Regions from separate parts of the Microbispora maris genome, predicted to be linked through region 3. Evidence: riboswitches for the same ligand, from Rfam matches in the RefSeq annotation. Region 3 holds a riboswitch; each other region holds the start of a gene.

Region 1 (10,031 bases), on a different contig from region 3:
GACCAGCGTGGCGAACTCCCCGATCACCTCGCCGCCGCGCACCTTCACCGCGCCGATCTCGGTGATGGCGTGTTCCGCGGACGAGCCGCCGGTGGTCTCCAGGTCGAAGACGACGAACGTCACCTCCCGCAGGGGAGTGCCGAGCTCGTCCAGCGTGCCCTGTACCGCATCCACGCCCAAGACCATAGAGACGCCGACCGACAATTGCCGTACCGGCCCCATGCGACGGTAAAGAAAGGGCCAGGTGGGGAGCTACGCGGAGGCCGCCCCGGCGTGCCATTCGCGGGCCAGCATCGCGTAGACCAGCTCGTCGCTCCACGCGCCGGCGAAGAACTCGTTCTCGACCAGGTGGGCCTCCTTGCGCATGCCGAGCCGCTCCATCAGGCGGGCGGAGGCGGTGTTGCGCGCGTCGCAGTTGCCGTGGACGCGGTGCAGCCCGAGCCCCTCGAACCCGATGCGCAGGATCTCGCGGGCCGCCTCGGTGGCCAGCCCGCGGCCCTGGTAGGCCGGGTTGAAGACGAAGCCGATCTCGCCCTGGCGGTGCTCCCGGCTGCGCAGGAACAGCGTGAGATCACCGATCACCGGCCCTCCGCCGGCCAGCGCGGCGGCCACGCTGAGCACGTCGCCGTCCTCCCCGAGCGAGGCGCAGGCGATCTTCCGGTCGAGCGCGGCCTTCGTCTCCTCCCGCGTACGGGCGTCCCAGTACAGATATCTGGTCACCTCGGGCAGGGAGTGGAAGGCGTGCAGGTCGTCGAGGTCGGCCTCGGTGAAGGGGCGCAGGACCAGCCGGGGGGTCATGATCGGGTATGGCGGGGTGAACACAGCGCCAAGCGTACGGACGGGTGCCGGGCGCCCGCCAACGGATTGTCCGCGCCGGGCCGCACAGCCGGGCCGCACAGCCGGGCCGCACCGCCGGAGGCCCGGTGACAGATCATGAACGCGGCATGGACACGGTGCGACGGCCGTACCCTTGGAAGTGACAAGAACAAGGGAGTGTCTCGCAGATCTTGCCGTGTGAGGGCGGTCCGGTGGGCGCGCCGCGAGGCTCACGTCTCGCGGGGGCGGGCATCGGGGGACGTTCTCGCACTCGGGGGCGACAGCACCGCGAGGCGCCGCCGGGGCGACCGCAGTGGGCAGAAGATCTGTAGGACACGACCGAGGAGCGACGAGATGAGTTCAGCCGGAGAAGGCCTGTCTCGTCCGTTGCCCGAGCAGGTCCGCTTACACGTGGTGGAGGTCGCGGCGCAGGTGCTGGGCTCGATGCCCGCCGCAGCCGTGCCGCCGCCGTTGCGCAACATCGCCAAGTTCGATCCCCGCAAGCGCGCCCGCCTCGGCAGCGCGCCGATCGCGGCCCAGCTGGAGAACGACAAGGAGTTCCGCGAGCGGGTGGCCGAGACGCTGGAGGCGGCCTGGCCCGAGCTGGTGGCGAGCCTGGCCGAGGGCACGGTGCCCCCCGCGGCCGAGCCGGTGCTGGTCGCGGCGGCGGCCTACCTGACCCGTCCGCCCGGCTGGCCGGACCTGGTCGAGCAGGCGCGGGCCGACCTGGAGCGGGCCGCCGCGGCGGGCAGCCAGCGGGAGCAGGCGGAGACGCGGCTGCGCGAGCAGCTCGCGGCACAGCGAGCCTCCGCCAAGGAGGAGATCGAGCGGGTGCGCGAGCAGCTCAAGGCGGCCCGCGCGGAGAACTCCGACCTGCGGCGCAAGCTGCACGAGGCCCGCGAGCGGGTCAGGGCCGCCGAGGCCAGGACGGCCGAGCTGGAGGCGGAGACGTCCGAGGCGCGGGCCAGGGTCGCGAGCGCCAACGGCGCGGCCGAGTCCGAGCTGCGCCGGCTCAGGGAGCGCCTGGCGGACGCCGAGCGCCAGCTGGAGGCCAGCCGCAGGGCCGCCCGCGAGGGCCGCAGCATCGAGGACGCCCGGGTGCGGGTGCTGCTGGACGCGCTCCAGGACACCGCCGCGGGGCTGCGCAAGGAGCTCGGCCTGCCCACGACGATCAGCAGGCCCGCCGACTACGTGACCGCCGTCGTGCCGGGCGAGCCGGGCGTGACGGCCGTGCCCGCGCGGGCGCTGGCCAACGACGACCCCCAGCTGCTCGACCAGCTCCTGGCCCTCCCGCACCTGCACCTGATCGTCGACGGCTACAACGTGACCAAGACCGGCTACCCATCGCTGACCCTCGCCGACCAGCGGGCCCGGCTGCTCACCGGGCTCGGCGGGCTCGCCGTCCAGACGCGGGCGGAGGTGACGTGCGTCTTCGACGGCGCCGAGCTGAACGGGCCCGTCCAGGTGTCCGCGCCCCGCGGGGTCCGGGTGATGTTCAGCGCGCCCGGGGAGATCGCCGACGACCTCATCCGCACGCTGGTGCGGGCGGAGCCCCCGGGGCGGTCGATCGCGGTCGTCTCCTCCGACCGGGAGGTGGCCGAGTCGGTGCGCCGCATGGGCGCGCGCCCGGTGCCCTCGCTCCTGCTGCTGCGCCGGCTCGGCCGCGGCTGAGCGCCCGTACGCACGCTCCGGACCCGCGTCGTCGCCCTGGGTCATGACCACCGCGAATACCTGCGACTAGGTTGAAGCTTCAAGATCGCCTGGATAGAGTCGCGCGCAGGTTTCGTAGATCTAAAAAGGGGGCCTCAGTGCGAGGGCGTGTGCCGGTGGCCGCCGGTTTGGCCGCCGTGGTCCTGCTGATGCCGGTGACGGGCGCGCAGGCGGATCCGAAGCCCACAGTCGCGCAGGCCAAGGCGAAGCTGAACAAGCTCAACGAGCAGGCCGACAAGCTCGTCGACCGCTACAACGCGGCCAACGAGAAGTGGAAGAAGGCGAGGCAGAAGTACCTCGCCGTCAACGAGGACTACAAGAAGCACAACGTCCGGGTGGAGGAGCTCCGCGCCGGGCTGGTCACGATGGCCGTCAACAGCTACCAGGTCGGCGACATGGGGTCGTGGGGCGGCGTCTTCTACAGCTCGAACCCCGACTCCATGCTCAGCGGCCTGGCCACGCTCAACCACATCTCGGCCGAGCGTGCGGGGCGGTTGCGGGAGTACGAGGGCGCGATCCAGGGCCTCAAGGACCGCCGCGACCAGAGCAAGGCGTCCTACAAGGAGGCCGCCGACGTCAGGAGCGAGCTCGCCGACGAGAAGGAGAAGGTCGACAAGCTCGTCAGGGAGCAGATGAAGCTGCTGCGCTCGCTCGGGACGTACAACCCGGGCAACCCGAACAGCGCCGGCGTCGTCTACACCGGACCGGCGTCGGGCAACGCGCTGGCGGCCCTCCAGTTCGCCTACAAGCAGGTCGGCAAACCGTACCGCTACGGAGGGACCGGGCCGGACTCCTGGGACTGCTCGGGCCTCGTGCAGGCCGCCTGGTCGGCGGCGGGGGTGACCCTGCCCAGGACGAGCTACGAGCAGTGGGCCTGGGGTGCGAGCCGCAGGGTCTCCCTGGACGAGCTCCAGCCGGGCGACCTGCTCTGGCACGCCGGTTACGGGCACGTCGGCATCTACGCCGGCGACGGCAAGGTCGTCCACGCGCCGCAGACCGGAGATGTTGTGAAGATTGTCACACTCGCCGAGTATCACGCCATCGGTGCCGTCCGTCCCTGACGTCCCGCCGTGTCTGTGATGGTTGTGGCTAATGTGGCCGAATTCGGGGTCTGTGACAGGACTGTGAGCAGAGTCACATTTAGTCCATCCGTGCCATGGGTACGCTGCGGTTTCTTCTTCGCGACCTTCGTTATCCGATCTTTATCCGGCGGCGGGGCTTTGCCGAACGCGCCGGGTCCTCGGTAGCTTCTGGGCCGCGGCGAGCACGCCTCGCCGCCGCGAACCGGTCCGGCCGGCCGGTAGCGCAGACAATTCCACCGTCATCGGCGCCCCCGACACCCTCCCCCTCGCGGGATCCCCGGCGCCGGTGGCCTGCCGAGTCCGTGCAGTCAGGAGGCACGGAGCCGGGGAACCATCGACCTTCACGCGAAGGTCCGGGGTGAATCGGCGCATCGCGCGCCGTAGGGCGACTTCCCAGCCCGAACCCGTCAGCTAACCCGGTAGGCGTTTGCGGAAGAGCCGAGGAGAGATCCTGTCTACCACCCCCGCTAGCCTGTCCCGTCTTGCCCGAATTGCCCTTGGAGGTGCCGCTTTGACGGCATCCGTAGGGGTCGCCGGTGCGCATCCGGCGGCGGCCGACACGGTGACGGTCACGGTCGTCAAGACAGCCCCCGAGACGAAGACGGCCACGAAGACGGCCACGGCGACCGGTGCGAACACCGCCGCCCGCAAGGCCGCGGCGAAGAAGCAGGCGACCAAGAAGAAGTCCGCCACCAAGCGGAAGGTCAGCAGAAGCGCGCTCCAGCGGGCCAAGGCCCGGCGCGCGGTGCAGACCGCCAGGAAGCAGATCGGTGACCCCTACCGCTACGGGGCCACCGGGCCGGGCGCGTTCGACTGCTCGGGCCTGGTCCAGTACGCCTGGCGCAAGGCCGGCGTACGGCTGCCGCGCACGACGTGGTCCATCCGCGGCGCGGTCAGGAAGAAGGTGTCCTGGGGGCACTTCGAGCCCGGTGACCTGATCTTCACCAGCGGCGGCGGCCACGTCGGCATGTACGTCGGGCACGGCAAGATGGTCCACGCTCCGCACAGCGGCACGCGGGTGCGGATCGACAAGCTGGACGCCTACCGGAGGAGCACCTTCGTGGGTGCCGTCCGTCCGGGCGTCTGAGGACGCCGGTCACCAAGCCCCCTCGACCGGCGCCGTCCATGCGGCCCCGTCCACCTCGCCGAGGTGGACGGGGCCGTGGCATGTGCTGGCTACCATGCACGGCGTGACTGTCACGAGCGGCGTGCCCGCGGGTGTGCCGGGCGTGCGCGCCGCGGCCGGCCGGCGCCGGCCCGCGGATCCGTCCCGCGGGGCCCGTCCCCGCCGTGTCGCGGCCGTGGCCGTCGCGCTGGCCGCGCTGCTCGCCGGGCCGGCGGCCGCGGCCCCGCCCGATCCGCTGCTCGCCCTGCGGCTCGACGCCCGCGCCGCCGTGCGGGAGCATCCGGGCATGTGGACCGGCGCCTCCGTCGCCCGCGGCGCGCGGGCGGTCGTCGTCGGGTCGCCCCGGCCGCTGGTCGCCGAGATCGCCGCGCTGGCCGATCGCGCGGACCGTACGGTGACGAGGATCTGGGGCGGGTACGGCGGCGCGGTGGTCCTCGTGCCCCGCGGCGAGGAGCAGGCCGCCGTGCTGGCCGCGCCGGCGAAGGTGGACGGCCTGGCGGCCGTCGCCACCGGCGGCCGGGTGATCGTGCAGCCGGCCGCGTTCGCCCGCCTGTCCGCGACCGGCCGCCTGGTCGTCGTGACCCATGAGCTGACGCACGTCGCGACCGCCGGTCCCCGCGCCGTCCCGATGTGGCTCCTGGAGGGCTTCGCCGACTACGTGGGCTACCTGGACAGCGGGCTGCCGGTCCGGACGGTGGCCGCCGAGCTGGCCGCGGACGTGGCCGCCGGCAGGCCGGCGCTGCGGGAGCTGCCGGGGCCCGGCGACTTCGCGGCCAGGCCCGCCCAGGCGTACGAGGAGGCGTGGCTGGCCTGCCGCTACATCGCCGACCGGTTCGGCGAGCGGAGGCTGGTGGCCCTCTACCGCGCCGCGCGGCGCGAGGAGATCGGCGCCGCCCTGCGGGAGGTGCTCGGGCTGACCCCCGGCCGCCTGACCCTCGAATGGCGGGCGTACGCGCGCGGGCAGCTCGCCCGGTCCTGATCGGCGTACGGCGGCGGGACGGCCGCGGCTGCGACAATGCCTTCTCGGGCGGCGCGGGCGGACCGCGCGCGGCACGCCGGGGGTGAGGATGACGAAGCGGACGCTGATCGTCACGAACGACTTCCCGCCCAGACCGGGCGGCATCCAGGCGTTCGTGCACGGCCTCGCCTCACGCAGGCCGCCCGGTTCGGTGGTCGTGTACGCCCCGCGCTGGAAGGGGTGCGAGGACTTCGACGCCCGCCAGCCGTACGAGGTGGTCCGTCACCCCTCCTCGCTGATGCTGCCGACGCGCTCGGTGGCGAGGAGGGCGGCGGCCCTGGTCGAGGACGGCGCCACCGTCGTATTCGGCGCGGCGGCGCCGCTGGGGTTGCTCGCCCCCGCTCTGCGCGCCGCGGGCGCGGGGCGGATCGTCATGCTCACCCACGGGCACGAGGCGTCCTGGGCCCGCCTGCCCGGCGCGCGCGCCCTGCTGCGCCGCATCGGTGCGGGGGCCGACGTCGTGACCTACCTCGGCGGCTACACCCGCCGCCGGATCGCGAGGGCCGTCCCCGCCTCCCGGCTCGTACGGCTCGCGCCGGGCGTGGACACCGACGCCTTCCGTCCCGGAGCGGGCGGCGACCGGGTCCGGGCCTCGCTCGGCCTCGGCGACCGGCCGGTGGTCGTGTGCGTCTCGCGGCTGGTGCCGCGCAAGGGCCAGGACGTGCTGCTGCGGGCCTGGCCGCTCGTCCTGCGGCGGGTCCCCGGCGCGGTCCTGCTGCTGGTCGGCGGCGGCCCCTTACGGCGGTCGCTGGAGCGCGGCGCCGCCCGGGCCGGCCTGCGCGGCTCGGTGGTCGTCACCGGGTCCGTCCCCTGGGCGTCCCTGCCGGCCTACTACGACGCGGGCGACGTCTTCGCGATGCCCTGCCGCAGCAGGTTCGGGGGCCTGGACGTGGAGGGCCTCGGCATCGTCTACCTGGAGGCGTCGGCCACCGGGCTGCCGGTGGTCGCCGGGTCCTCCGGAGGCGCCCCCGACGCCGTACGCCACGGCGAGACGGGCCTGGTGGTCGACGGCACGTCGCACACGGCGGTGGCCGGCGCGCTGTGCGACCTGCTGGCCGACCCGGCCCGCGCCCGCGCGATGGGCGAGCGGGGCCGGGCCTGGATCGAGGAGGAGTGGCGCTGGGACCTCGTCGCGGCCCGGTTCGCCGCGCTGCTGTGACGGCCCGCCTCAGCCGGTGAACACCTCCACGAGCAGGAAGCCGTTCAGCGCGCTGATCACGGCGGCGACGGCGACGCCGGCGACGGTGGTGACGCGGCGGTTGACGAGGTCGCCCATCAGCTTCCTGCTGCTGGTGAACGCCACGAGCGGGACCAGGGCGAAGGGGATGCCGAAGGACAGCGCCACCTGGCTCAGGACGAGCGCCCGCGTGGGGTCCACCCCGGCGGCCAGGACGGCCATGGCCGGCAGGATCGTGACCAGGCGCCGCGCCAGGATTGGCACGCGGCGGCGCAGGAACCCCGCCATGATGATCTGCCCGGCGTAGGTGCCCACACTGGAGGAGGCCAGCCCGGAGGCGAGCAGGGCGAGCGCGAACGCGACGGCCGCCCCGGGCCCGAGCACCTGCCCGAGGCCGGCGTGGATGGCCTGCAGGCTGCCGGGATCGCCACCGCCGAAGGTGGCGGCGGCCACGGTCAGCATCGCCATGTTCACCAGCCCGGCGGCGCCGAGGGCCACGCCGATGTCCATCCGGCTGGCCCGCACCGCCTCCCTGCGCCCGCTCTCCCCGGGCCCGCCCGGCACGCCCAGGTGCTGTGTGAGGGCCGAGTGCAGGTAGACGACGTGGGGCATGACGGTCGCCCCGATGATCCCGGTGGCCAGCAGCAGGCTGTCCGGCCCGGCCAGGCGGGGCACGAAGCCGCCCGCCACGCCCGCGAGGGACCCCGACAGCAGCACCTGGTAGGCGAAGCCGGCCAGCACCACGGCGAGCAGCGCCGCGACGGTCACCTCGAACCGGCGGCGTCCGCGCGGCGCGAGCATGAGCAGGATCGAGGAGACGACGGCCGTGATGGCGGCGGCGGGCAGCAGCGGCACGCCGAACAGCAGGTTCAGCGCGATCGCCCCGCCGATGAACTCGGCCAGGTCGGTGGCGGCGGCGACCAGCTCGGCCTGCACCCACAGCGGCAGGCTCACCCGCCGCGGCAGATGGTCGCGGCACAGCTCGGGGAGGTTGCGGCCGGTGGCGATGCCGAGCTTGGCCGACAGCGCCTGCACGAACATGGCCAGCACGTTCGCGACGGCGATCACCCACAGCAGCATGGTGCCGTACTGCGCGCCGCCCGCCATGTTGGTCGCGAAGTTGCCGGGATCGACGTACGCCACGGAGACGACGAACGCGGGGCCGCACAGGCCGGCCAGCCGCGCGAGGCGGCCCGGTGCCGCCCGGCGGGCGGCGGGCGGGGCGGTGGGAACGGCGGGCGCACGCCCGTCGGAGGGGCGGCGGGAGTCGAGCACGAGAGCCTCACAGGACAGAGGTCTGGACGGGCGGCCGCCCCGGGCCCGGTGCGGCGCGGCTCGCGGCCGGGCGCACCGGGCGCCGGGACGTGGTGCGGCACACGCGCGGAGCGGCGCGGGGGCCGAGGAGTGCGTGGATGGCGAAAGGGCGGACGGGCCCCGGTGCCCGCCCGTCACGCTCGGGCGAACGGCGAACGGCGAACGGCGAACGGCGGACCCGGCCCGCGGCGGACCCGGCCCGCGGCGGACCCGGCCCGCCGCGGGCGCTACCGGCGCCGGAGCCCCGGCGGGCTTGCGCGCACGGGCGTCAGGTGAGCTTGTCCTTGAGCTTGCCGATGGGGCCCACCTCGGTGCCGAGCGCGGGGCCCTGCGGCTCGCCCATGCTGCCGTCGTAGGTGTCGTACAGCTTGGGGTCGGGCGGCGGCGCCATGGCGGGACCCCCGAGCGGCTCCGGGTTGAGCAGATAGGTGAACTGGTGGCGGCCGTCCGGCTGCGGCCCGCCGGCCCAGCCGCCCGCCTGGGCCTCGGTGCCGTCGGAGAGGTCCCAGATCGTCTCCGCGTGCTCGGCGTGCTCCTCGTCGAACAGCGCGTTGGGCACGACGACGTCCTCCAGGCCGTCCGTCCTGAGTTCCTCGATCGCCTTGAGCCACAGGTTCTGGTGCAGGGTGTCCCGGGCGAGGTTGAACTTCAGCATGTCCTTCACGCCGCGGTCGTCGGTCATGTGGTACAGCCGGGCGGTCTGCAGCCGGCCGTGCGCCTCGGCCGCGACGTTGGCCTGGAAGTCCGCCAGGAGGTTGCCGCTGGCGACGATGTAGCGGCCGTTCCAGGGGTATCCGTTGCTGTCGGCGGGCAGGGGGCCGCCGCCGGCCACGATCGCCTGCTGCGGGTCCATGCCGCCCAGCACGGCGCCGAGCACGGGGTCGGCGGTGGCCATCTTCGTGACCGTCGTGGAGGGCGCGCCCTCGAGGAGGCGGGCGACCATCGTGGCGAGCATCTCGACGTGCCCGATCTCCTCGGTCGCGATGTCCATGATCAGGTCTTTGTACTTGCCGGGCATGCGGCAGTTCCAGCCCTGGAACAGGTACTGCATGGTCACCGTCATCTCGCCGAAGGCGCCGCCGATGAGCTCCTGGAGCTTGCGCGCGTATACCGGGTCGGGCTTTTCGGGCTTGGCCTCGAACTGGAGCCGACGGGTGTGCCGGAACATATGACTCCTCGCGTAGGAAAACCACAGGGAGCCGCAGGCCTTACGCGGGCTAAGGGCGCGACCCCACTGGTGCGTGTGGTGGGGGGTCACGCATAAATCCCAACACGTGGCGCATCGGGACCACAGGAGCGACACCTAACGAAGGACCCAATGGTTGGACAGGCGGGCGCGGTCGACGTACCGCTCCCGGCACCGCCGGGAGAGAACCCTTCGCCGGGTGCCGCCCCGGTGGCCGGGTCGCGCCCGGGCCGAGCAGGGGTCGCGGCCGGCGGGTCAGGGTTCGCGGGCGGGCGGTCAGGGTTTGCGGCCGACGCCGCCGGCGACGCAGATGCCGCCGAGATCGAGGGGGTAGCGCACGGGTTCCTCGGGACGCCACTCGGGCACGTGCACGACGCCGGGTTCGACGAGGTCGAGACCGTCGAAGAACCGCACGATCTCGGGCAGGTCCCGGGCCCTGCCGGTGCCGAGCATCTGCAGCAGCACGGCTTCCAGCTCGCGCATCTCCGGCGCGCAGGAGCAGAAGTGGGTGAGCTGCATGTAGCTGCCCGGAGCCAGGCGTGCCTTGTAGGCGTCCACGAGGCCGTTCGGGTCCTCCGCGTCGGCGAGATGGTGGACCACGG
Region 2 (10,031 bases), on a different contig from region 3:
GCCTGCTCGATCGCGAGGTCGATGAAATCGACGGCCACGACCTCCCAGCCGTGCCGGGCGAGATAGACGGCGTTGGTCCCGGTGCCGCAGCCGAGCTCCAGCGCACGGCCGGGCGGCAGCGCGTCGCGCCCTTCGATCAGGGCGACCAGCTCGGGCGGCGTCACGCCGGTGTCCCACGGCGGCTTGCCGGCCAGGTAGTACTCCTCCAGCGCCCGGCGCACCACCTCCTCCTGGTCCGCTTCCTGAGTCGTGTTCGGCTTGTCCATGACCGCGCTCCCGGTTGTTAGAGGCGAACTCTAGTGTTTGACTCTAGAGATAGACTCCCGCCGTGGACACCGTCAAGAGGCCGGACAAACGAGCCGAGCGCTCGCGCCGCACCCGGGAGAAGATCATCGAGGCGGCGCGGGAGCTGTTCGTCGCGCAGGGCTACGGGGCGACGAGCCTGCAGGAGGTCGCCGACCGGGCGGGCGTGGCCGTCCAGACGGTCTACTTCGTCTTCGGCAACAAGCGCACGCTGTTCAAGGACGTCGTCGACACATCCATCGCCGGCGACGCCGAGCCGGTGGCGACCATGGACCGTGAATGGTTCCGCGCCGCGTGCGCCGCGCCCACCGCGGCCGGCCAGCTGCGCGCGCATGTCCGCGGCACGGGCGAAATCCTCGGCCGGGTCGCCCCGCTCATACCGATGATCGAGTCCGCGGGGGCCGCCGACCCGCAGATCGCCGCGCAATGGCCCGACGGCCCCGACCCGCGCTATGTCGTGCAGCACGCCGCGGCCCGGGCGCTGGTCGCCAAGCCCGGCGCCCGCCCCGGCGTGTCCGCCGAGATGGCCGCGGACCTGCTGTTCTGCCTGCTCAGCCCGCAGCTCTACCTGCTCTTCGTCCAGGACCGCGGCTGGTCGCCGGACAGGTGGGAGGAGTGGGCCTACAACACTCTGGCCGCCCAGCTCTGCGCCGATCCCGGCGAGTGCCCCGTGTAGGAGGGGGCGGGGCGGCACCATCGCCCGGGGGGCGTTATCGTCATTATGACGAAAGGGGATCCCCTCATGGTGGCGCTCGCACGCAGACTCACCGCCCCCGCACCCGGCTGGACCGTCGAGGCCGACGCCGTCGTGATCGGGTCCGGCATCGCCGGCCTCACCGTGGCGCTGCGCCACGTCGAACTCGACCCCCGGGCCCGGGTGCTCGTGGTCACCAAGGACGTGCTGTCGGCCGGGTCCACCCGCTGGGCCCAGGGCGGCATCGCCGCCGTCCTCGACCCCGAGGACACCCCCGACGAGCACCTGAGGGACACGCTCGTCGCCGGGGTCGGCCTGTGCGACGAGGAGGCCGTACGCGTCCTGGTCACCGAGGGCCCCGACGCGCTGAAGCGGCTGATGAGCCACGGCGCCGAGTTCGACCGGGACATCGACGGCGAGCTCCAGCTCACCCGCGAGGGCGGCCACCACCGCAACCGGATCGTGCACGCGGGCGGCGACGCGACCGGCGCCGAGGTGCAGCGCGCTCTGGTCGAGGCCGTGCTGGCCGAGCCCCGCATCGAGGTCATCGAGCACGCCCTCGCCCTCGACCTCCTCCTCGACGCCGAGGGCCACGCCTGCGGGGTCACGCTCCACGTGATGGGGGAGGGCGCCCGCGACGGCGTCGGCGCCGTACGGGCCGGGGCCGTGGTGCTGGCCAGCGGCGGCATGGGCCAGGTCTACGCGGCCACCACCAACCCCGTCGTGTCCACGGGGGACGGCGTGGCGCTGGCCCTGCGGGCCGGCGCGGTGGTCAGGGACATCGAGTTCGTGCAGTTCCACCCCACGGTCCTGTGGCTGGGGGAGGGCTCGACCGGTCAGCAGCCCCTCGTCTCCGAGGCCGTGCGCGGCGAGGGCGCGGTGCTGATCGACGCGAACGGCGAGCGCTTCATGCGGGGCGTGCACGAGCTGGCCGATCTCGCGCCCCGCGACGTGGTCGCCAAGGCGATCATGCGCCAGATGGCGCGGACCGGCGCCGACCACGTCCACCTCGACGCCACCCACTTCGGCGAGGAGAAGTGGCGCTCCAGGTTCCCCACGATCTTCTCCGTCTGCCGGGAACACGGCATCGACCCCGTCACCGAGCCCATCCCCGTCGCCCCCGCGGCCCACTACGCCAGCGGCGGTGTGCGCACCGACCTGTACGGCAGGACCAGCGTGCCCGGCCTGTACGCCTGCGGAGAGGTGGCCTGCACGGGCGTGCACGGCGCCAACCGGCTGGCCTCCAACTCCCTCCTGGAAGGGCTCGTCTACGGCGAGCGGATCGCCGCCGACCTGGCCGCGAGGAAGCCCGCCCCGCGCGAGCCCGCGCCGGACGACCGGCCCGAGGGCCTGGCCGACCCGCGTACGCGGCCGAGGGTCCAGAGCCACATGAGCCGGGGCGCCGGGGTGCTGCGCAGCGACCGGAGCCTCGCGCAGGTCGCCCGCGCGCTGTCGGACGCCCGCTGGACGCCGGTCGCGGTCGAGCCCTGCACCGAGTCGTGGGAGGCGACCAACCTCCTCACCGTGGCCTCCGCGCTGGTCGCCGCGGCGGCCGTGCGCGAGGAGACCCGCGGCTCCCACTGGCGGGAGGACCACCCCGACCGCGACGACGCCCGCTGGCGGGCGCACATCGACATCGCCCTGACTGCGGAGGGACTGACCTTGACGTACACGCCTCACGAGGAACTGCGGACCGAGCTGGACAAGGCCGGCCTCGACGCGGACGCCGTGCTCGGTCTCGTCCGGGCCGCGCTGGAGGAGGACCTGGCCGGGGGGCAGGACGTGACCTCGGTCGCCACCATCCCCGCCGATCAGCGGGCCGTGGCCGACGTGGTGGCCCGCAAGGAGGGCGTGGTCGCCGGCCTCGCCGTGGCCGAGACCGTCTTCCGCCAGGCCGCCGGGCAGGTCGAGGTCGAGCGGCACGCCGCCGACGGCGACCGGGTGCGCCCCGGCGACGTGGTCATGACCGTGCGCGGCGCCACCAGGGACCTGCTCACGCTGGAGCGGACCGCGCTCAACTTCCTCACCCACCTGTCCGGCGTCGCCACCCAGACCCGCCGCTGGGTGGACGCCGTCGAGGGCACCGGCGCCCGGATCCGCGACAGCCGCAAGACCATCCCCGGGCTGCGCACGCTGGAGAAGTACGCCGTCCGGGCCGGCGGCGGGGTCAACCACCGGATGGGCCTGCACGACGCCGCGCTGATCAAGGACAACCACGTCGTCGCCGCCGGAGGCGTCGCCGAGGCGTTCCGCGCCGTACGGCAGGCCTTCCCCGGCCTGCCGATCGAGGTCGAGGTGGACCGGATCGACCAGATCGAGCCGGTCCTCGCCGAGGGCGCCGACGAGATCCTGCTCGACAACTTCACCGTGGACCAGCTCGCCGAGGCCGTACGGCTGGTGGCCGGGCGGGCGCGGCTGGAGTCGAGCGGCGGGCTGACCCTGGACTCGGCCCGCGCCGTCGCCGAGACCGGGGTCGACTACCTGGCCGTCGGCGCGCTCACGCACTCGGCCCCGGCACTCGACCTGGGCCTGGATCTTCGTGAGGCATAATCGGGGAATGCTGCTCACCATCGACGTCAGCAACACCCACACTGTGCTGGGCCTGTTCGAGGGTGAAGAGGTGATCGAGCACTGGCGGATCGCCACCGATCCGCGCCGCACCGCGGACGAGATCGCGGTGGTGCTCCAGGGTCTCCTCGGGCAGTCGCCGCTGCTCAAGGACGCCGACATCAGCGGCATCGCGATCTGTTCCACGGTCCCGTCGGTGCTCAACGAGATGCGGGAGATGTCCCGGCGCTACTACGGCGACGTCACGGCCGTGGTCGTCGAGCCCGGCGTCCGCACCGGCGTCCCGGTCCGGATGGACAACCCCAAGGAGGTCGGCAGCGACCGCATCGTGAACGCGCTCGCCGCCACCGCCCTGTACGGCGGGCCGTGCGTGATCGTGGACTTCGGCACGGCCACGTCGTTCGACGCCGTCTCGGCCCGGGGCGAGTACGTCGGCGCGGTGACCGCTCCCGGCCTGGAGATCTCGGTGGACGCGCTCGCCACGGCCGGGGCCCAGCTGCACAAGGTCGAGCTGGTCCGGCCGCGGTCGGTCATCGCCAAGAACACCGTGGAGGCGCTCCAGTCGGGCATCATCTACGGCTTCGCCGGTCTGGTGGACGGCATCGTGGACCGGATGACGGCCGAGCTGGCCTCCGACCCCGACGACGTCACCGTGGTCGCCACGGGCACCGGTGCGCCGCTGATCATCGGCGAGGCCCGTACCATCGACGTGCACGAGCCCTGGCTCACGCTGATCGGCCTGCGGCTGGTCTACGCCCGTAACGCGTCCTGACGACTCCTCCGCGTACGGGACCATAGAAGGCAGGATCCCGTTCAGAGAGGACTGACGTGATGGACGCCGACTGGGTGGCGCGTTTCGCCGATGAGGTCATCGCCGAGGCTGAACGGCGCGCGCCGGGCAAACCCATCGTCTGCGCGTCCGGACTCAGCCCGTCGGGCCCGATCCACCTGGGCAACCTGCGCGAGGTCATGACCCCGCACCTGGTGGCCGACGAGATCAGGCGGCGCGGCCACGAGTGCGTGCACATCATCTCGTGGGACGACTTCGACCGCTTCCGCAAGGTGCCGGTGGGCATCGACCCCGCGTGGAACGAGCACATCGGCAAGCCGCTGACCACCGTCCCGGCACCGCCCGGCAGCGAGTACCCCAACTGGGCCGAGCACTTCAAGGCGCCGATGATCGCCGCGCTGAACGAGCTCGGGGTGGAGTTCCACGGCATCAGCCAGACGCAGATGTACACCTCCGGGGCGTACCGGGAGCAGGTGCTGCTCGCCATGCGCGAGCGGCGGCGGATCGACGCGATCCTCGACCAGTACCGCACCAAGAAGGCGAAGGCCAAGGAGGTCACGGACGCCGACGAGGCCGCCGCGCTCGAGGGCTCGGGGGCCGCGAGCGAGGACGACGGTTCGGGCGCCGGGGGCTACTACCCCTACAAGCCCTACTGCTCGGCCTGCGACCGCGACCTGACCACGGTCACGTCCTACGACGACGAGACCACCGCGATGACGTACACCTGCGTGTGCGGCCACAGCGAGACCGTGCTGCTGTCGGAGCACACCCGCGGCAAGCTGGTGTGGAAGGTCGACTGGCCGATGCGCTGGGCGTACGAGGGCGTGGTCTTCGAACCGTCGGGCGTCGACCACAGCTCGCCGGGCTCGTCGTTCGTCGTCGGCGGTCAGATCGTCCGTGAGGTGTTCGACGCGCCGCAGCCGATCGGGCCGATGTACGCCTTCGTCGGCATCAGCGGCATGGCCAAGATGAGCAGCTCCAAGGGCGGCGTGCCGACCCCGGCCGACGCCCTGTCGATCATGGAGCCGGCGCTGCTGCGCTGGCTCTACGCCCGCCGCCGTCCCAACCAGTCGTTCAAGGTCTCCTTCGACCAGGAGATCCAGCGGATGTACGACGAGTGGGACACGCTGACCAGGAAGGTGCAGGACGGCACGGCGCTGCCGGCCGACCAGGCGGCCTACCGCCGCGCGTCGAGCACGGCCTCCCGGGTCCTGCCCGAGACGCCGCGACGGCTGCCGTACCGGACGCTCGCCTCGGTGGTGGACATCGCCACCGGGCACGAGGAGCAGACGCTGCGCATCCTGCGCGCGTTCGACCCGGAGATCGCCGGGCTGGACGAGCTGCGGCCGCGGCTCGACCGCGCCCGGCACTGGGTGAACACGTACCTGCCCGCGGAGGAGCGCACGCAGGTGCGCGAGACGCCCGACAAGGAACTGCTCGACACGCTCGGCGAGCAGGACCGCGAGTCGCTGCGCCTGCTGGCGGAGGGTCTCGACGCGCACTGGTCGCTCGACGGGCTCACCACCCTCGTGTACGGCGTGCCTAAGGTGCAGGCCGGGCTCGACATGGACGCCAAGGCGGCCACGCCCGAGCTGAAGGCGGCCCAGCGGGCCTTCTTCGCCCTGCTCTACCGCCTGCTCGTCGGCCGCGACACCGGCCCGCGCCTGCCCACGCTGCTGCTGGCCGTGGGCCGTGACCGGGTGCGTGAGCTGCTCGGTCGTTCCTGATCGGTCGATCCCGATCCCTGCGTCCGATCTCCTGCCCGCGGGCCGGACGGCATGGCCGTCCGGCCCGCGGCCGTACTGTCAGGGCAGCAGGACCAGCCGGCCGCGCAGGCCGCCCCTCCGCAGGCGCTCGTACGCCTCGGCCGCCCGCTCCAGCGGATAGGTGCCGGCGATTCGCATGGTCAGCCGTCCCTCCTCGGCCAGCTTCGCGACGTCCCGTAGCTGGGCCGCGTCGGCGCCGACGGACACCGTCGAGACCCGGATGCCGCGCAGCGGGATCGGGGCCTGTCCGGCGACGACGGTGACGAACGCGCCTCCGTTGCGCACGGCGTCCAGCGCGGGCAGGCCGACGACCGCCGCGTCCACCAGGCCGTCGACGCCGCCGGGTACGACGGCCCTGGCGGCCGTGGCCAGGTCGGCGCCCCGCGGCACGAACCACTCCGCGCCGAAGCCCCGCACCAGCGGCTCGTCGCGGGGTGCCGCGACCGCGGCGACCCTGATCCCCCGTGCCACGGCCAGCTCCACCAGATAGCCGCCCAGGCCCCCGGCCGCTCCGGTGACGAGCAGGGTCTCGCCCTCGGCGAGCCCGGTGAGGTCGAGCGCCTGGACGGCGGTGAGCGCGTTCAGCGGCAACGTCGACGCCTCGGGCGCGGTCGCTCCGGCGGGTGCGGGCGCGACGGCCGTCTCGTCCAGCACCACCAGGTCCGCCTGGGCCTTGACGGGCTCCGTCAGCCGGTCCGACAGCCCGATGACGCGCTCGCCCGGGAGCACGCCCGTCACTCCCGGACCGACGCGGTCGACCACGCCCGCCACGTCCCAGCCGAGCGCGTACGTCTCCAGCCGGGGCGCGAGCTTGAAGTCGGGCAGGGCGCCCGAGGCCGTGAGCAGGTCGATCGGATTGACGGCCGCCGCCTCGACCCTGATCCGCACCTGCCCCGGTCCCGGCTCGGGCTCGGGCGTCTCGACCAGCCGTACGGCACCGCCTCGTGCCACCAGTGTTCTCATGGGTTCTCCTTCCGTACGGCAGGGAGCGTAGGAAGAGTTACTCTCTCTTGGTAAGTAGGCACCAAAAAGTGCGTAACAAACGCGGAGGGAAGACATGGCCACCCGGACGGCCGCCGAACGGCGCGAGGAGGAACGTCAGCGGTACAACGCGTACGTCGCGACCTGTCCGTCGCGGAAGCTGCTCGACACGCTCAGCGACAAGTGGGCGAGCCTGGCGCTCACCGCGCTGGCCCACGGCCCGCTCCGCTACAGCGAACTGGCGCGGATGATCGCCGGTGTCAGCCAGAAGATGCTCACGCAGACGCTGCGGACGATGGAACGCGACGGTCTGGTCTCCCGTACGGTCACGCCCTCGGTGCCGGTCCGGGTCGACTACCGGCTCACGCCCCTGGGCGAGAACCTCTTGCCGCTGCTCGAAGCGATCAAGCGCTGGGCCGAGGTTCACATGGAGGATGTGGAGGCGGCCAGAGAGGCGTACGACCGGCGGGTCGACTCCCAACCTTGACGACCTTCGCGGCAGGCGTTTACCGTCCCTGGAGGGTGGGCCGACGAATCATCGTCGTGGGGGAGGGCGGACGATGGGTGTTCCCGAGGTCGTCTACCGAGGTGACAGTCTCGCCTCGGATTTTGATCGTGCCGGTCTCACCGATGAGGACTTACTTCTTCTCGCGGAGCTGGCCAAGGGCGTGACCGCGGACCGGGTGGGCCGCAGTCTCGACGTCAGCGGGCGTACGGTGCGGCGGCGGCTGCGGTGCATCTGCGACCGCATCGGCGTCGCGACGGCGATCGAGGCCGTCGCCTGGGCGGCGCGCCGCCGCCTCATCTGACCGCGATCCGGACCGCACGGTGGTGGCTCCGGATCGCGCGGTCTCCGGGCCGGGGCCGGCCGCGTGCGCTCCGGAGCGCACGCTCTCGTGGCCCGGGTCAGTCGGCGACGCGCACCGCTCCCGCGAACGGCCGTCCGGCGATCTTCGCGATGTGGATGACGTCTCCCGTGCGCGGCGCGTGGATCATGTAGCCACCGCCGATGTAGATGCCCACGTGGTGCAGGTCGGAGTAGAAGAACACCAGGTCGCCGGGGCGGAGCTGGTCGCGGGAGATGTGCGTGCCGGCCGTCCACTGGTCGCCCGTGTAGTGGGGCAGGCTGATGCCGACGGCCTGGTAGGCCGCCATGACCAGGCCAGAGCAGTCGAAGGAGCTCGGGCCTTCGGCGCCCCACACGTACGGCTTGAGCTGCTGCCTGAGAGCCCAGCGCGCGGCCTGGGCGGCCTTGCCGTCGCCCACGATCGGGAACGACATCCGGCTGCGCGTCTCGCTGCCGACCGTGCGGGCGACCTGCCGGTAGAGGCTGCTCTCGGTCTTCTTGATCAGCTTGGTGATCTTGTCGCGGCGGGAGTCGAGGCCGGTGAGCAGTTTCTTGACCTCGGCCTGCCGGGCGGAGGCGCTCTCCCTGGCCCGCGCGGCGGCGTCCATGGCCTTGGTGACCTCGGCGACCTCCTGGCTCTCCTGCAGCTCCAGCGCGTACGTCGTGGAGGCCTGGCTCAGGTACTTCCGCGGGTCGGCGTCGCTGTCGATGAGCACGAGCGCGTTGCCGAGCCCGTTGGTCATGTAGGAGTGCTGCGCGAGGGCGCTGGCCTTCTGCCGGCGGACCTCCAGCTCGGCCTCGCTCTTGGCGAGGTTCTTCTTGGCGAGCTCGGCGGACCGCTCGGCCGCCTTGAGCCGCACGCGCTCGCCGTTGTACTGCTCGGTGAGGCTCTCGATCTCGGTGTAGAGGCTCTCGACCTGTTCCGTGAGCTCCTTGAGGCTCGGCTTGGGGTCGGCGGTGGCGCGGACCACCGGGGCGCCGAACGTGATCGCGGTGAGCGCGACGCCGACGAACGCCAATCGGCGGATGGCAGCCGGACCGGCCGTGCCGGATCCGGACCGTCGGCGGCGGGCGTGCCTGCCCGCCGGCCGTCCTCCACGCGTGCGCAACCGAGCTCCTCTCCCACATGCGCCCCGCGGCAGGCCGTGTCGTGGAGCATGGCCATGTGGCGGGGCGCTACTGAGCGCCTACCGGGTTAGCTGACGGGTTCGGGCCGGAGTAGCCCTACCTTGGCGGATTCACCCCTTGACGATCTGAGACCGAACCGATCCTGATCCTGCAGTTGGGTCCCCGGCTCCCCTCCGCACTCGGTGCTTCGAAGATTCGGCGCCCGGCCGCCGTGAGCGCTCACGATGACCGGCATCGTCGCTGGACGATAGTGCACGGCGAGTTCTTGCTCAACCAGAACTCCGAAACCCGTCTACGTTTGACAACCAAACGATCACAGCTGGGTCACGGGCTCAATGGGGATACATCCGCGTTCACCTGGGTTTGGAGTGATCTGAGGTGTTGGACGTGCCGTGCGGGCTGCCGGAAAAAGTAGGACGAACCGGATCGAGGTCGCGCAGGGCGGCCGGGCGTCCTTCCGTATCCTTACGGCTACAGAGGGTCAGACCTCATGTCGGGCGTGGTGTTTGGGAATGACCGTTATCCGGAGAGGTCGTTCGCGCCGACTGCGGGCGATCCGATCCCGTCCGGCTAGGCTGACCGCTCATGGAGCAGGTCACCGCGCAGACATCCAGTGGATCGGGTGCCACGGCCGTGACGGTGCGCCGGGCCAGGACGCCGGACGTCCGGGCGATCCGGCGTCTCGTCGACGCGTACTCGGGCGTCGGCCCCCGGCTCCTCAAGAAGAGCACGGTGACGCTGTACGAGGACGTGCAGGAGTTCTGGGTCGCGGAGGTGGACGGGCAGATCGTCGGCTGCGGCGCGCTGCACGTGCTGTGGGAGGACCTCGCCGAGATCAGGACCGTCGCCGTGGACCCCGCGGTGCGCGGTGGGGGGATCGGCCACCGGATCGTCGCCGCGCTCATCGAGACCGCCCGGGACCTCGGCGTGCGGAGGGTCTTCTGCCTCACGTTC
Region 3 (10,031 bases):
TGGACCGGGAGGAGGCGGTCGCCTCGCTCCTGACCGACTGCTCGTTCCTCGCGGTGCCCCTGCGTGCCCGGGGACGGGTCCTCGGCTGCGTGGTCTTCACCCGGCGCCCCGGCGGCCTGCCGTTCGAGGAGCAGGACGTGGTGGTGGCCGAGGACCTGGCCGCCCGCGCGGCGCTGTGCATCGACAACGCGCGGCTGTACACCACGGAACGCAAAACCGCGCTGACCCTGCAGAGCAGCCTGCTGCCCGTCGAGCTTCCGCAGGCGCTCGGGATGGAGATCGCCTCGCGGTATCTGCCGGCCAGCGACCTGATGGGCGTCGGCGGCGACTGGTACGACGTGATCGCCCTGCCCGGCTGCCGTACGGCCCTGGTGGTGGGCGACGTCATGGGGCACGGGACCAGGGCCGCGGCGACCATGGGCCAGCTGCGCACGGCCGCGCGTACGCTGGCGAGCCTTGACCTGCCGCCCGACGAGGTGCTGTTCCGGCTCAACCTCATGAGCCAGGACCTCGACCCGAGCCAGATCGCGACGTGCATCTACGCGGTCTACGACCCGGTGACGCGCAGTTGCGCGCTCGCCCGCGCCGGGCACGTGCCGCCCATCCTGCTGCACCCCGACCGCTCGACCGAGATCATCGAGCTGCCGTCGGGCCTGCCGCTGGGCATCGGCAGCGACCCGCTGGAGTCGCGCGAGCTGATCCTGCCGTCCGGGAGCGTGCTCGCCCTCTACACCGACGGCCTGGTGGAGAGCCGCGAGCGGGACCTGGACGCCGGCATCATGGGGCTGCGGCGCCTGCTCGCCGGTCCGGTCGACGACCTGGAGGACATGTGCGACGTGATCATCAGCAGCCAGCGGTCGAGTCACGAGCGTGACGACATCGCCCTGCTGGTGGCCGAGGTGCGCGATCTCGATCCGGACGAGATCGCGACCTGCCCGTTGCCGGCCGATCCGCGGTTCGTCTCGCACGCGCGCCGCTTCGTCCGCGGCACCCTGCAGCGGTGGGGCCTGGGCGGCCTGGTGGACGCCACCCAGCTCATCGTGAGCGAGCTGGTCACCAACGCGCTCAAGCACGGGTGGCCGCCGATAGAGCTGCGGCTGCTGCGCGGGCGGACGCTTGTGGTCGAGGTCGCCGACGGTTCGCCCGCCGCTCCCGCCCCGCGCACGGCCACCCCCGACGAGGACACCGGCCGCGGCCTCCAGCTGATCAAGCGGTTCGCCTACCGCTGGGGCACCCGTCCCACTCCGTACGGCAAGATCGTCTGGGTCGAGCAGCACCTCCCTTGACCCGGCGTTCCTTCCCCGGCGAGCGTGTATTACCGATCGTTGAGAAGCGTTACGTTCGAACGGGGAGTTCGTGGCGAGGAGGGGACATGATCGATATCCGTGACGCGTACCGCAGGGCGCTGGACGGTTTCGGGGACCGCCTCCATCTCGTCCGCCGCGGACAGTGGGAGTTGCCGACTCCCTGCGTGGACTGGGACGTCCGCGGGCTGGTGAACCACGTCGTGTCCGAGAACCTGTGGGCCCCCGAGCTGCTGTCCGGCCGCACGGTCGCGGAGGTGGGGGACGCCTTCGAGGGCGACGTGCTCGGCGACGACCCGCTCAAGGCGTTCGAGGCGTCCGCGCAGGGCGCCGTGCAGGCCGTGTACGCCGAGGGCGCCCTGACCTCCGTCACCCACCTGTCCTTCGGCGACGTGCCGGGCGAGGAGTACATCACCGAGCTGTTCGCGGACGCGCTGATCCACACCTGGGACCTGGCACGTGCCATCGGCGGGCCGGAAAGGCTCGACCCCGACCTCGTCGCCTCCTGCTCGGATTGGTTCGAGAAGGCGCGGGAGGACTACCGCGAGGCGGGGGTGATCGGGGACGAGCGAGGCGTCCCGGCCGGCGCCGACCAGCAGACTCACCTGCTCGCCGCCTGGGGCAGGAACCCCTAGGCCGGGCCTCTACCGGCCCGTGGGCCGCCTGCCGTGGTTGGCCTTCTTCTTCTTGCGTGCCTTCGACTTGCGCGCGCGTCTGCCCATGAAGACCGCCTTCCGTCGAGTACGGCGTTTCGCTCACTGTCCCCCGCGGGACCGCGACCGGCAAGTACCCGGACCCCAACTCAACATGTCTCCACGTCCGTGGGGCATAATTTGTTTGAATCTGTTGACAGGAGTGGTGGATGCTGGCCCAGCAACGGCAGCAGGCGATCCTGGAGAGGGTGCGCAGAACCGGCGGGGTGCGCGTCGCGCAGCTCGTACGCGACCTCGGGGTCTCGGACATGACGATCCGCCGCGACCTGGAGGTCCTCGCGGAACGCGGCCTGATCGTCAAGGTGCACGGCGGGGCGACCGCCACCGGCACCGGCTCGACGGAGGAGCCGGGCTTCGCGGCCAAGTCGGTGCGGCAGCAGGCCGAGAAGGAGGCCATCGCCCGCAGGGCGGCCATGCTCGTACGGCCGGGCAGCTCCGTCGCCCTGTCGGCCGGGACCACGACCTGGACCCTCGCCCACCACCTGGTGGACGTGCCCGAGCTGACGGTGATCACCAACTCCGTGCAGGTGGCCGACGTCTTCCACCGAGCGGGGCGGCCCGACCAGACCGTGGTGCTGGTGGGAGGCGTGCGCACGCCCTCCGACGCCCTGGTCGGCCCGGTGGCCGTGGCGGCCGTCCGCTCCTTGAACGTCGACACGCTCATGCTCGGCGTGCACGGCATGAGCGTCAGGGCGGGATACACCACGCCCAACCTGCTGGAGGCGGAGACCGACCGGGCCCTCATCACGGCCGCCCAGCAACTCGTGGTCCTGGCCGACCACACCAAGTGGGGGACGATCGGCATCAGCACGATCGCCGCCCTCGGCGAGGCCGATGTGGTCGTGAGCGACGCCGGTCTGCCGGAGGAGGCGCGCGCCGCGCTGTCGGAACACGCCGGCGAAGTCCTCCTCGCCGATCCGTCCGGGGAATCCGCGCTGGAGACCGCACTGTGACGCAGAACACCGCACGCTGAAAGTTGGAGACCGCTCTGTGAAGCGCACCATCACCCATCTCGCCGACGGCCGCGAGCTCATCTACTTCGACCGGCGCGACGACGCCGACCACAGCGCCACCGACCCCAGGGACCTGCCGCCGCGCCCCCTCGCCTCCGAGTTGCGCTACGACCCCCTGATGGACGAGTGGGTGGCCGTCGCCCGGCATCGTCAGACGCGCACCCACCTGCCGTCCGCCGAGGAGTGCCCGCTCTGCCCGGCCCATCCCGGCTCGGAGATCCCCTCGCCGTACGAGGTGGCGGTGTTCGAGAACCGGTTCCCGTCGTTCAGCTTCAACACCGGGACGTACGAGCAGGTGGGCGGCCTGAGCGAGGTGCGGCCGGGGATCGGGCGCTGCGAGGTGGTCTGCTTCACCTCCGACCACAACGCGTCGTTCAGCTCCCTGAGCGACGAGCAGGCCGAGCTCGTCGTCGAGGCGTGGGCCGACCGTACGGCCGAGCTGTCCTCGCTGCCCGGCGTGGAGCAGGTCTTCTGCTTCGAGAACCGCGGCGCCGAGATCGGCATCACGCTGCCGCACCCCCATGGGCAGATCTACGCCTATCCGTACGTCACGCCGCGTACGCGCCAGATGCTGGACGCCGCCGCCCGTCACCGGGGCGGCAACCTGTTCGCGGACGTCCTGGCCGCCGAGCGGAGGGGCCCCCGGGTGGTGGCCGCCAACGAGCACTGGACGGCCTTCGTCCCGGCCGCCGCGCGGTACCCGTTCGAGGTGCACGTCTACCCGCACCGCCGGGTGCCCGACATCCCCGCGCTGTCGCCGGAGGAACGGGCCGCCTTCGCGCCGCTCTACATCGACGTGCTGCGCCGCCTCGACGGGCTGTTCGGCGTCGTCATGCCGTACGTCGCCGCCTGGCACCAGGCCCCGGTCACCTACCGGCGCGACCTGGCCCATCTCCACCTTCAGCTCTTCACGATCCGGCGGGCGCCGAACAAGCTGAAGTACCTCGCCGGCTCGGAGTCGGCGATGGGCGCGTTCGTCAACGACGTGCTCCCGGAGGAGGCCGCCCGGCTGCTCCGGGAGGTGGTCACGGCTTGATCACCGAACGGTTGCGACTTGGGTGGCACCTGTAGTTTCTTTACCAGTAGTATCCCTGGCACCGGTTGTCACAACCGGTACGCCTAATCCCGGGCGCCTCGCCCGGGAGCCGGGGACCCAACCACGAACCTGGGGTCAAGGCAGCCGCCTGCCCGGGCTCCTCCAGCCCGCACCCGTCAGCTAACCCGGCCGGCACGTGGAGAGGAGTGGGCTCTGCCCCGCGCGTACCCCCTGGCTGTCGGTGTGCTCGCCTCCGCCGCCCTCGTGTTCGGCGTGGCCGCCCCGGGCGCCGCCGACCCCAAACCGACGGCGAAGCAGCTCAAGCAGGAGCTGTCGGACCTGCGGAAGAGGATCGACCGGCTGATCGCCGACTACAACGCCAAACGAGTCGCGCTCGCCGAGGCCCGCGTCGAGGAGAAGGCCGCGCGCGGGCGGCTGGCCAAGGCGGAGGCCGATTACGAGGCCGCCAGGGACGCCGTACGGCAGATGGCCGGGCTGCGCTACCAGACCGACAGCTCGATGGCGCTGCCCGACATGAACACCGCCGCACTGAACTACCAGCTCAAAGAGGAGCAGGCCGCCAGGCTCGAGCACTTCGACCGGATCCGCGCCGAGCGGCAGCGGGCCGCGGACGCGGCCAAGACGCTCGCCGGACAGCTCAAGACGCAGGCCGCCGAGGTCGCCGCACAACGCGAGGACGCCGAGGACCTCATCGAGGAGATCAAGGACAAGCTCGACGCCCTCATCCCGATCGCCCCGGGCAGACGGGCCGGCGGTTCCTGGGCGCCGGAGCTGCCCGCCGGCTCCGACAACATCACCCCCCGCATGCGACTCATGCGCACCGAGGTCGGCAAGGCCTTCAACCTGCGGTTTCCGGTCGGCTGCTACCGCGCGGAGAACAGCGGCGAGCACCCCCTCGGACGCGCCTGCGACTTCATGATGAGCTCGGGCGGCGCCATGCCCTCCCCGGAGATGAAGGCGCTCGGCGACAGCCTGGCCGCCTGGGCCATCAAGAACGGGCCGAAGCTGGGCGTGATGTACGTGATCTGGCAGCAGCGCATCTACAACCTCGGCCACCCCGGCTGGCGGACCATGTCCGACCGCGGCGGAGTCACCGCCAACCACTACGACCACGTCCACATCTCGATGTACTAGGCCCGCAAGCCATCCGCCGGCCCCTTGGCCCGGGCGCTCTCGATGGCCGCGCGCGGCACGGTCGATAGCATCGACGGCCATGGCACCCGACTTCCGGCTCCGTCCGGCCGAACCGGCCGACTACGACCGCGTGATCGCCGTCGTGGACGACTGGTGGGGCCGTTCGATCCACGGGTCCCTGCCCCGCCTGTTCCTCGATCACTTCCATCGGACGAGCATCATCGCCGAGCACGACGAGCGGCTCGGCGGATTCCTCGTCGGCTTCCTGTCCCCCTCGATGCCGGACGCCGCCTACATCCACTTCGTCGGCGTCGATCCCCGTTTCCGCGGCAATGGCCTGGCCCGCCGTCTCTACCGTGGCTTCTTCGACATCGCCCAGGCCGGCCACCGCTCCGTGGTCCGGGCCATCACCTCCCCGCAGAACGACGCCTCGATCGCCTTCCACACGAAGATGGGGTTCACGGTCACTGGTCCCCACCCTGACTACGACGGGCCCTCAACCGACCGGATCCTCTTCGAACGCCGGCTCCCGACCATGTGAAGGGCTTGCTGAACGACTTCTCGCGCTCGGGGGGTAGGGCCGGCCACCTCGGCGAGCGAGGCGGCCGGGCCGTTCCGGGTCAGGCCGGGATCTGCTTCTCGTGCCAGGTGTAGTAGAGGTAGGTGCTGCCGGGCCCGGTCAGCGTGCCGTAGACCTGCCAGAAGGTGTTGGTGCCGGGCGAGAAGCGGAAGATCTTGTCCCCGGGCCGGTCGTCCACGATCACTCGCTGTGACCCGGTGGGCCCGATCCGGACCTCGATCGTGAACGTCTCGGTGTCGGGGATGTCGAGGCAGACCTCGTGCGTGTACGCCGTCGGACCGACGATGTTGTAGAGGCGATTGTCCACCGCCGGCGCCTCGACGTTGGTGGGGACGTATTTGTTGACGACATAGGTGTACCCGCCCGTGGAGCAGTCCACTGCGGATGTGTCCGCGGACGCGGCGCCGACGCCGGTGAGCGTGGCGCCGAGGACGCCGCTGGCGACGGCGAGAACGGAGATGGTGCGCTTCATGCCTCTCCTCATCCGTGCGGTGGCCCTTCACCCAAGTAGTTGAAGGGTGAATTGATTTTGATCACATCTGCCCCATATGCACAAGCCTGAGCAATGAACCGTTCATCTCTCAGTCAAGGCGGTCAGGTTCGGCCTCCACAGTCGATGAACGGCCTACTTGTCTCTGCGAGCGCCCGCGACCCGGAAGAGAACATCGTCTTCGCCGTTGACGATGTTTTATCAATGGACTAACTTCGTCTCTGCGAGAGACGGCACCGCAGCACCGCGCCCGCCTCGCCGGCTCCTGCCCACACATCCCGATCGTTCGGAAGGCGATGACGCATGCCCGGAATCGGCGGCGAGACCGCACCTGGATTCGAAGCAGTACGTGAGGCGTTCGCGGCGAATCTGTCCGGCGGGCAGGAGGTGGGGGCCGCGGTCGCCGTATACCTGCACGGCCGGAAGGTCGTCGACCTGTGGGGCGGGATCGCCGACCCCGGGACGGGCCGCCCCTGGGACCGTGACACCCTGGCGGTCGTGTTCTCCACCACCAAGGGGGTCACCGCCGCCTGCGCGCACCTGCTGGCCGAGCGGGGCGAACTGGACCTGGACGCACCCGTCGCCGGCTACTGGCCGGAGTTCGCGGCGAACGGCAAGGGCCGGATCCCGGTGCGCTGGCTGCTCACCCACCAGGCCGGGCTGCCCGCGATCGACAACCCGATCACCCCGGCCGAGGCGATCGCCTGGGACCCGATGGTGACCGCGCTGGCCGCCCAGCGGCCGTTCTGGGAGCCGGGCACCGAGCACGGCTACCACGCGCACACGTACGGCTGGCTGGTCGGCGAGGTGGTCCGCCGGGTGACGGGCCGCAGCCTCGGTGCCTTCCTCGCCGAGGAGATCGCCGCACCGCTCGGCCTCGATCTTTGGATCGGGCTGCCGGAATCCGAGCAGCACCGGGTCAGCCGGATCGTCACGACCCCGATCGACCTCGGCGCGCTGACGGGGATCGACCTGGACGCCCTTCCCGAGTCCGCGCGCGAGGTGATGCGCGCCTATGCCGATCCCACATCGCTGACCATGCGGGCGATGACCGTCGTCACCCCTCTGCTGAACCACGACGACCCCGCCGAGCAGCTCGCCGAGATGCCCGCGACCAACGGCATCTGCACCGCCCGCGCGCTGGCCCGCTTCTACGCGGCCCTGATCGGCGAGGTCGACGGGCATCGCATCCTGTCCCCCGCCACTGTGGCGGCGGCGACCGCGGAACAGGCCGGCGGCGTGGACCGCGTCCTGCGCGTGCCCGTCCGGATCGCCACCGGTTTCGGCCTGCCCACCCCCGACGCCTTCTGGTACAGCCCGGCCGCCTTCGGGTTCCCCGGCTACGGCGGATCGCTCGGCTTCGCCGACCCGGCGTCCGGCCTCGCCTTCGGCTACGTCATGAACCGCGTTCGGGAGGGCGAGCCGGACAGCAGAGCCGCCACGCTCCTCGACGCGGTCCGCAGCGCGATCTGAGGCGGCGTTGGCGCGATACCGCGTGAGCCGGGCAGTATGCCGGGATGACCGACACACGTATCGATCCCCCTGTCGCCGCGGACGAGCGCACGATGCTGCGCTCCTGGCTGGACTGGCACCGTGAGACCCTCGCCGTGAAGTGCGAGGGCCTGACGGAGGAGCAGCTGCGGCTGCGCTCGGTGCCGCCCTCCAGCATGTCGCTGCTCGGCCTCGTCCGGCACATGGCCGACGTCGAGCGATCCTGGTTCCGGCGGCGGCTCAACGGCGAGGACCTGGAGGGCATCTACTACAGCGCCGACGACCCGGACGGCGAGTTCGACAACGTGGACACCGCGTCCGCCGAGGAGGCCTTCGCGACCTGGCGCGCGGAGGTCGAGCACGCGCGGGCGGCCGAAGAGGCCTGCGCCGACCTGGACGCCATGACGAAGACGGCCCGTGAGGGCGTCCACTACTCGCTGCGCTGGATCATGTGCCACATGATCGAGGAGTACGCCCGCCACAACGGCCACGCCGATCTGCTGCGCGAGCGCGTCGACGGCGCGACAGGCGAGTAGCCCGCCGCCCGGCGGGCTCAGCCGGACAGGCGGACCGGGTTGACGAGGTCGGCGTAGATGAGAAGGCCGCCCATGACGACCAGCAGGGCCGCCATGACGTACGTCAGCGGGAGCGCCTTGGCCACGTCCACGTAACCGGGGGCGGGCCGGCGGCGCACCCGCGCGAAGGCCCGCTTGAGGCCCTCCCAGAGCCCGCCGGCGATGTGCCCGCCGTCCAGCGGCAGCAGCGGGATCAGGTTGAACATGCCCACCGCGAGGTTCAGCGCGGCCAGCAGGTTGATGAAGATTTCGATCTTGTTCTCGACCGGGAGGTCCGAGGCGGCGATCTCACCGCCGATCCGGCCCGCCCCCACGATGCCGATCGGCCCGTTCGGGTCGCGCTTGTCTCCCGAGAACGCGGCGTTCCACACGCCGACCATCTTCTTGGGGATGTTGACCATCGCGACGGCGGTGCGCTCGGTCAGGTCCCACATCTGCCCGACGACGTAGCCGGGGCCCTTCTTCACCACGACGGTGGTCGGGCTCACGCCCAGGAAGCCGACGTTCTTGTCGATCTTGTCGGGGTCGGTCAGCGAGGGCATGTCCTGCGCGATCAGGTCGACCCGCACGTCGGTCCGCTGCCCGTTCCGTTCGATGCCGAGCGTCGTCGCCCCCGCGCCGTGCTCCCGGATCAGCCGCTGCGCCGCCTCCCAATCGGCGGCCGCAGTGCCGCCGACGGCGACGATGTGGTCGCCGGGCCGCAGACCGGCCTTGGCGGCGGGCGTCAGCGGGTCGCTGTCCCGGCAGTCGCGGTGCCCCGCCTCGGCGGCGGGGATGGCGCATTTGGACACCGAGGACACGACAGGCGTCAACTCGCGCACGCCGAACCCCATCATCACGACCGCGAACAGCACGAACGCCAGCACGAAGTTCATCGCCGGGCCGCCGGTCATGATGATGACCTTCTGCCACCAGGGCTTGCGGTAGAAGACCCGGTTCTCGTCGCCCGGCCGGATCTCCTCCGAGGCGACGGCCCGCGCGTTCTCGATGAGCCCCTGCCAGGGGCCCGTGGAGACGCTGCGCAGCTTGCCCGGCTCGTCGGAGGCACGCGGCGGGAGCATGCCGATCATGCGGATGTAGCCGCCGAGCGGGATCCACTTCACGCCGTACTCGGTCTCGCCCCGCCTGCGCGACCACATCGTGGGCCCGAAACCCACCATGTACTGGGTCACGCGGACGCCGAAGAGCTTGGCGGGCACGAGGTGCCCGATCTCGTGAAGCGCGATGGAGACCAGCAGACCGACGAAGAGGATCACGAACCCGGCCACGAAGAGCCAGCTCATCAGCGCGTACCCCCGAGGTGGAGAAGGTGCCCTGGCAGACGAAGCACCTTTCGAGCGTAGCCCACCCGCGCAAAAGCGAAGACTTTTCCGACGCGGGTTCGGCTTGCCCGGCCATGACCGATTAGGGACACTTCGTTGACAGTACGCAATTGGTCGATCACCCTTTGAGAGACGTCCAGAGGGGAGCATCTTGATCCGGATCCTGGTGGCCGAGCATCTTCCGTTGGTACGGCGTGGCCTGGTCGCGTCCCTCGACGGGGAGGACGACCTGCGGGTGGTCGCGGACGTCGGGTCGGGCGAGGACATCGTGCCCGCGGCCCTGGACGTGCGGCCGGACGCCGCCGTCATCGACGCGGACCTGCCCGGCGTGGACGGGCTCAGCGCGGCGGCA

What was found. Region 3 has a riboswitch for cyclic di-AMP ahead of AAH991_RS29345 (coiled-coil domain-containing protein). Riboswitches for the same ligand answer to the same signal wherever they lie in the genome.
Region 1: it holds a riboswitch for cyclic di-AMP, as region 3 does, so the genes downstream of both, AAH991_RS11245 (C40 family peptidase) here and AAH991_RS29345 (coiled-coil domain-containing protein) in region 3, are expected to answer to the same signal.
Region 2: it holds a riboswitch for cyclic di-AMP, as region 3 does, so the genes downstream of both, AAH991_RS00015 (C40 family peptidase) here and AAH991_RS29345 (coiled-coil domain-containing protein) in region 3, are expected to answer to the same signal.

Annotation. Positions count from the first base shown of each region.
Region 1 is NZ_JBDJAW010000007.1:53,807-63,837, reverse strand. Features, by position in the region: gene AAH991_RS11265 (DEDD exonuclease domain-containing protein) at 1-174, opposite strand, end outside; gene AAH991_RS11260 (GNAT family N-acetyltransferase) at 253-822, opposite strand; gene AAH991_RS11255 (NYN domain-containing protein) at 1,171-2,487, shown strand; gene AAH991_RS11250 (C40 family peptidase) at 2,625-3,587, shown strand; cyclic di-AMP (ydaO/yuaA leader) riboswitch at 3,891-4,049, shown strand; gene AAH991_RS11245 (C40 family peptidase) at 4,120-4,695, shown strand; gene AAH991_RS11240 (gluzincin family metallopeptidase) at 4,799-5,713, shown strand; gene AAH991_RS11235 (glycosyltransferase family 4 protein) at 5,802-6,911, shown strand; gene AAH991_RS11230 (Nramp family divalent metal transporter) at 6,921-8,204, opposite strand; gene AAH991_RS11225 (manganese catalase) at 8,512-9,411, opposite strand; gene AAH991_RS11220 (SAM-dependent methyltransferase) at 9,706-10,031, opposite strand, start outside.
Region 2 is NZ_JBDJAW010000001.1:593-10,623, reverse strand. Features, by position in the region: gene AAH991_RS00055 (class I SAM-dependent methyltransferase) at 1-266, opposite strand, end outside; gene AAH991_RS00050 (TetR/AcrR family transcriptional regulator) at 329-979, shown strand; gene AAH991_RS00045 (L-aspartate oxidase) at 1,046-3,547, shown strand; gene AAH991_RS00040 (type III pantothenate kinase) at 3,555-4,337, shown strand; gene lysS (lysine--tRNA ligase) at 4,397-6,082, shown strand; gene AAH991_RS00030 (NADP-dependent oxidoreductase) at 6,161-7,084, opposite strand; gene AAH991_RS00025 (winged helix-turn-helix transcriptional regulator) at 7,179-7,589, shown strand; gene AAH991_RS00020 (helix-turn-helix domain-containing protein) at 7,663-7,911, shown strand; gene AAH991_RS00015 (C40 family peptidase) at 8,009-8,968, opposite strand; cyclic di-AMP (ydaO/yuaA leader) riboswitch at 9,119-9,272, opposite strand; gene AAH991_RS00010 (amino-acid N-acetyltransferase) at 9,663-10,031, shown strand, end outside.
Region 3 is NZ_JBDJAW010000031.1:16,122-26,152, forward strand. Features, by position in the region: gene AAH991_RS29325 (ATP-binding SpoIIE family protein phosphatase) at 1-1,286, shown strand, start outside; gene AAH991_RS29330 (TIGR03086 family metal-binding protein) at 1,373-1,939, shown strand; gene AAH991_RS40540 (50S ribosomal protein bL37) at 1,949-2,026, opposite strand; gene AAH991_RS29335 (DeoR/GlpR family DNA-binding transcription regulator) at 2,167-2,970, shown strand; gene galT (galactose-1-phosphate uridylyltransferase) at 3,008-4,066, shown strand; cyclic di-AMP (ydaO/yuaA leader) riboswitch at 4,137-4,275, shown strand; gene AAH991_RS29345 (coiled-coil domain-containing protein) at 4,310-5,221, shown strand; gene AAH991_RS29350 (GNAT family N-acetyltransferase) at 5,301-5,762, shown strand; gene AAH991_RS29355 (hypothetical protein) at 5,842-6,273, opposite strand; gene AAH991_RS29360 (serine hydrolase domain-containing protein) at 6,595-7,764, shown strand; gene AAH991_RS29365 (DinB family protein) at 7,809-8,318, shown strand; gene AAH991_RS29370 (M50 family metallopeptidase) at 8,336-9,640, opposite strand; gene AAH991_RS29375 (response regulator transcription factor) at 9,831-10,031, shown strand, end outside.